DNA from 2 places in the Streptomyces sp. GLSS-08 genome. Region 2 is predicted to be linked to the other one. Evidence: predicted binding sites of a transcription regulator. Region 2 holds the regulator's gene; the other holds the start of a gene.
What was found. The regulator HspR, encoded in region 2, represses chaperone genes until heat shock. The targets are predictions, from matches to a motif close to TTGAGNNNNNNNNNCTCAA.
Positions count from the first base shown of each region.

Region 1 (2,394 bases), on a different contig from region 2:
TGGCGTGCGCGACGGACTCGCCGAGCGAGGTCTTGCCGACACCGGGCGGTCCGACGAGCGCGAGCACGGCACCGCCGCGCCGCCCGCCGACCACACCGAGGCCCCGGTCGCTGCGCCGCTTGCGCACCGCGAGGTACTCGGTGATCCGCTCCTTCACGTCCTTGAGCCCCGCGTGCTCGGCGTCCAGCACGCGCCGGGCGCCCGCGATGTCGTACGCGTCCTCGGTGCGGTCGTTCCACGGGAGTTCGAGCACGGTGTCGAGCCAGGTACGGATCCACGAGCCCTCGGGCGACTGGTCACTCGCGCGCTCCAGCTTCTCGACCTCCTTGAGCGCGGCCTCGCGGACCTTCTCGGGGAGGTCGGCGGCCTCGACGCGCGCCCGGTAGTCGTCGGACTCCTCGCCGTCCTGGCCGTCGCCGTTCAGCTCGCGCAGTTCCTTGCGTACGGCCTCGAGCTGGCGGCGCAGCAGGAACTCGCGCTGCTGCTTGTCCACGCCTTCCTGGACGTCCTTGGCGATGGACTCGGCGACGTCCTGTTCGGCGAGGTGCTCGCGGAGCTGCTCGGTGGCGAGCTTCAGCCGGGCCACCGGGTCGGCGGTCTCCAGCAGCGTCACCTTCTGCTCGGTGGAGAGGAAGGGCGAGTAACCGGAGTTGTCGGCGAGGGCGGAGACGTCGTCGATGGCCTGGACGCGGTCCACCACCTGCCAGGCGCCGCGCTTGCGCAGCCAGCTGGTGGCGAGGGCCTTGTACTCCTTGACCAGGTCGGCGACCTGGCCGGGCAGCGGGTCGGGCACGGTCTCGTCGACCATCGTGCCCTCGACCCACAGGGCGGCACCGGGACCGGTGGTCCCCGCGCCGATCTTCACGCGCCCACGCCCGCGGATCAGCGCGCCCGGGTCGCCGTCGGCCAGGCGGCCGACCTGCTCGACTGTGCCGAGCACACCCGTGCCCGGGTACGACCCGTCTATGCGTGGCACCAGCAGCACCTTCGGCTTGCCGGGCGCGGACCGCGCGGCGGCCTGGGCGGCCTCCACCGCGGCGCGCACATCGGCGTCGTTCAGGTCCAGCGGAACCACCATCCCGGGCAGCACGACCTCGTCGTCGAGCGGCAGCACGGGCAGGGTGAGCGGTGAGGACGTCGAAGCCATGATCTCCCCTTCGGCAGTCAAGTTGAGCTATGCCGACTCAATGCACGTGGACCCCCGAATGTTCCCCCGGCCGCGTTCGCTGTGAGCGATCACCGCTGTCGCACTTCCGATCCCACCGCGTATCGTCGCGATCGGTAATACTCAATATACCCGACCGCCTATTACGGAGGCTGTTGTGAGCGGGATCGTACGGGCATGGGTGGACGGGTGGGTCGCTTCACGGGGAGCGGCACCGCCGGTGGCGGAGCAGTGGGGGTTCACGGTCGACGTGGGCCTCGCGGACCACGTGAGCCGGCACGTCTTCGCCGCGACCGGGGACGACGTCGAGGAGGCGGCCGTACGCAAGGTCGCGGACGGGGTGACCGGGACCGGCGTGTGGCTCAAGGTCTTCGCGGAAGCGTCGGTCGTGGGCCCCTGGCTCGGCGCGGGCTGGTGGGTCGACCCGGACCCGGGGTTCCTGATGACGGTCGCGCTCGCGGGCACCGGCGCGGAGGCGGCTGCCGAGACCCGCCCGCTCCCGGACGGCTACCGGCTGCGCACCTGGTCGCGCGGCGGTGTCGGTCACGCGCTCGTCGCCGCGGCGGACGGTTCCTGGGCCGCGCACGGGCACGTCGCCCCGACGGGCGCGACGGCGGTCTTCGACCGCATCGCGACCGCGCCCGAGCACCGCCGCCGAGGCCTGGGCCGACTGGTCATGCGCTCCCTCACCGAACTGGCCTTCGCGCAGGGCGCCGTGACAGGAGTCCTGGCCGGTACACCGGACGGGCGGGCGCTCTACGAGTCGCTCGGGTGGCGGGTGGAGGCACCGCTGACGAGCGCGCGGTTCACGGCCCGCTGACGCCGGCACCGGGAGCGGGCCCGGCGCCTCGGTCGGCGGTACCCGCGGCCGGTCCGACAACACGGCCGCCGCGGACGCCGGGGCGTCGAGCACCCCGGACGGTCCATCGGCCCAACCGGAGCCGGCCAGGGCCCAACACGGGCGCCGGACCCCGGACGACGACACCCGCCGCCGACGCCCCGTCCGGAAACACGACCACCGCCGGACGCCGGCTCTGCCCCCGGCCGTCGAACACCCCGTGACGGTCCAACAGAACGGCCAGCCGGACGCCCCCCGCGAAACCCCGGCGACGGGCCCTGCGCCCCGAAAAATCCGGCCGGACGCCCCAACGAAGGTGCCAGGATGGCGTCATGACTGCCACGTACGACACTCCTGTGGTCATCGACCGCCGGGAGGGCCCGTACGGCGA
Region 1 covers NZ_JBWJAQ010000007.1:34,373-36,766, forward strand. The annotation lists gene lon (endopeptidase La) at 1-1,147, opposite strand, end outside; gene AC0ZLC_RS14170 (GNAT family N-acetyltransferase) at 1,323-1,985, shown strand; gene AC0ZLC_RS14175 (spermine/spermidine synthase domain-containing protein) at 2,336-2,394, shown strand, end outside.
Region 1: the regulator HspR is predicted to act here: its motif matches at 1,170-1,188, upstream of lon (endopeptidase La).

Region 2 (2,394 bases):
GGTCCCGCTGCGCATGTCCTCCCAGTCGCCCTGCAAGGCCTGTTCGGGCACCGGCGACGCGAACGGCACACCGCGCGTGTGCCCGACGTGCGTCGGCACCGGCCAGGTGGCCCGCGGGTCGGGCGGCGGCTTCTCGCTGACCGACCCCTGCCCCGACTGCAAGGGCCGCGGCCTGATCGCGGAGAACCCCTGCGAGGTCTGCCGGGGCAGCGGCCGGGCCAAGTCGTCGCGCACGATGCAGGTCCGCATCCCGGCCGGTGTGAGCAACGGCCAGCGGATCCGGCTGCGCGGCAAGGGAGCCCCGGGCGAACGGGGCGGCCCCGCCGGCGACCTGTACGTCGTCGTGCACGTGGACGCCCACCCGGTCTTCGGCCGCAAGGGCGACAACCTCACCGTCACGGTGCCCGTCACCTACCCGGAGGCGGCGCTGGGGGGCGAGGTGCGCGTGCCCACGCTGGGCGGGCCCCCGGTCACCCTGAAACTGCCCCCGGGCACGCCCAACGGCCGCACGATGCGGGCGCGGGGCAAGGGCGCGGTCCGCAAGGACGGCACCCGCGGCGACCTGCTGGTCACCGTCGAGGTCGCCGTCCCCACGGATCTCTCGGGCAAGGCTCGCGACGCGCTGGAGGCGTATCGCGAGGCGACCGCGGAGGAGGATCCGCGGGCGGAGCTGTTCCAGGCCGCGAAGGGAGCATGAGGACGCCATGGACGGAATCGGCCGTCGACGGAACCCGTACGAACTGACCGAGGAGACGCCGGTCTACGTCATCTCGGTGGCGGCCCAGCTCTCCGGTCTGCACCCGCAGACACTGCGTCAGTACGACCGCCTCGGCCTGGTCTCTCCCGACCGCACGGCCGGGCGGGGCCGGCGCTACTCGGCCCGCGACATCGAACTGCTGCGCACCGTCCAGCAGTTGTCGCAGGACGAGGGCATCAACCTGGCGGGCATCAAGCGGATCATCGAGCTGGAGAACCAGGTCGCCGCGCTCCAGTCCCGGGTCGCGGAGATGGAGGCGGCCCTCGACGGAGCCGCCGCCGCGATGCGGCAGCGCGAGGCGGCCGTCCACGCCTCCTACCGCCGGGACCTGGTGCCGTACCAGGACGTCCAGCAGACCAGCGCGCTGGTGGTGTGGCGGCCCAAGCGGTCGTCCGAGCAGTAGGCCCGCGCGAGCGCGTGCGAAGGGGCCGGGGAGGTGCTCACCTCCCCGGCCCCTTCGGCTGCCCTCCTCGGCCCCTTCGGCTGCCTGCCGCACCTGACCCCGCATGGCAGAAAACGTACGCGCGCGGCCACGGTGCGTGACGGTCGGAGGTCGCGGCGCGGGTGCCCGGAAGTTCCACGAGGTGGAGAGGGTGCAACGTTCCCGCACGTCCGGAGAGTTGGTACCTTCACACGCCACACACACCAGGCCGTTGTCATCTCGTTAAGTGGTTACTCCTTGACGCTGCGGTGATCGCCGCGTTGGCTTTCAGCCACCTGGTCGCAAAGCTGCGGCCTCGTCCGGAAGGCACATCAAGTGAACACCCGAATCCGTATGCGTCGTACTGCCATGGCCTTGGGCGCATTTGCCCTGGCCGCCCCGCTCGCCGCCTGCGGTGTCGTGGACGGCATCGGTGGTGGCGACGGCAGCTCCGCCGGCCCCAAGAAGGGCGACGACATCACGGTGGGTCTGCTCCTCCCGGAGAAGGAGAACTCTCGCTACGAGAAGTTCGACCACCCCATCATCGAGAAGAAGGTCGCCGAGCTCACCCACGACAAGGGCCGCGTCGAGTACGCCAACGCCGAGCAGGACGCGGCCAGGCAGAAGAGCCAGCTCGAGCAGATGGTGGCCGACAAGGTCGACGTCGTGCTGCTGGACGCGGTGGACTCGAAGTCCATCGCGAGCAGCGTGCAGAAGGCGAAGGACGCGGGCATCCCCGTCATCGCGTACGACCGCCTGGCGCAGGGGCCGATCGACGCGTACATCTCCTTCGACAACGAGCTCGTCGGCGAGGTGCAGGGCCGGGCCCTCGTGGAGACGCTGGGCTCCGGCGCCGCCACCAGCAAGATCGTCATGATGAACGGCTCGGTCACCGACCCGAACGCCGCGCAGTTCAAGGCGGGCGCGCTGTCCGAGCTCCAGGGCAAGGTGGTCATCGCCAAGAGGTACGACGTCACGGACTGGAAGCCGGAGAACGCCAAGATCCGGATGGAAGAGGCCATCACGGCCGTCGGCCTGGACAACATCGCCGGTGTCTACTCCGCCAACGACGGGATGGCGGGCGCCGTCATCGAGGCACTGAAGGAGACCGGCGCCGACAAGCTCCCGCCGGTCACCGGTCAGGACGCCGAACTGGCCGCCGTGCAGCGCATCGTCTCGGGCGACCAGTTCATGAGCGTCTACAAGTCGTACCCGC
Region 2 covers NZ_JBWJAQ010000012.1:218,085-220,478, reverse strand. The annotation lists gene dnaJ (molecular chaperone DnaJ) at 1-697, shown strand, start outside; gene AC0ZLC_RS22655 (heat shock protein transcriptional repressor HspR) at 705-1,160, shown strand; gene AC0ZLC_RS22650 (sugar ABC transporter substrate-binding protein) at 1,548-2,394, shown strand, end outside.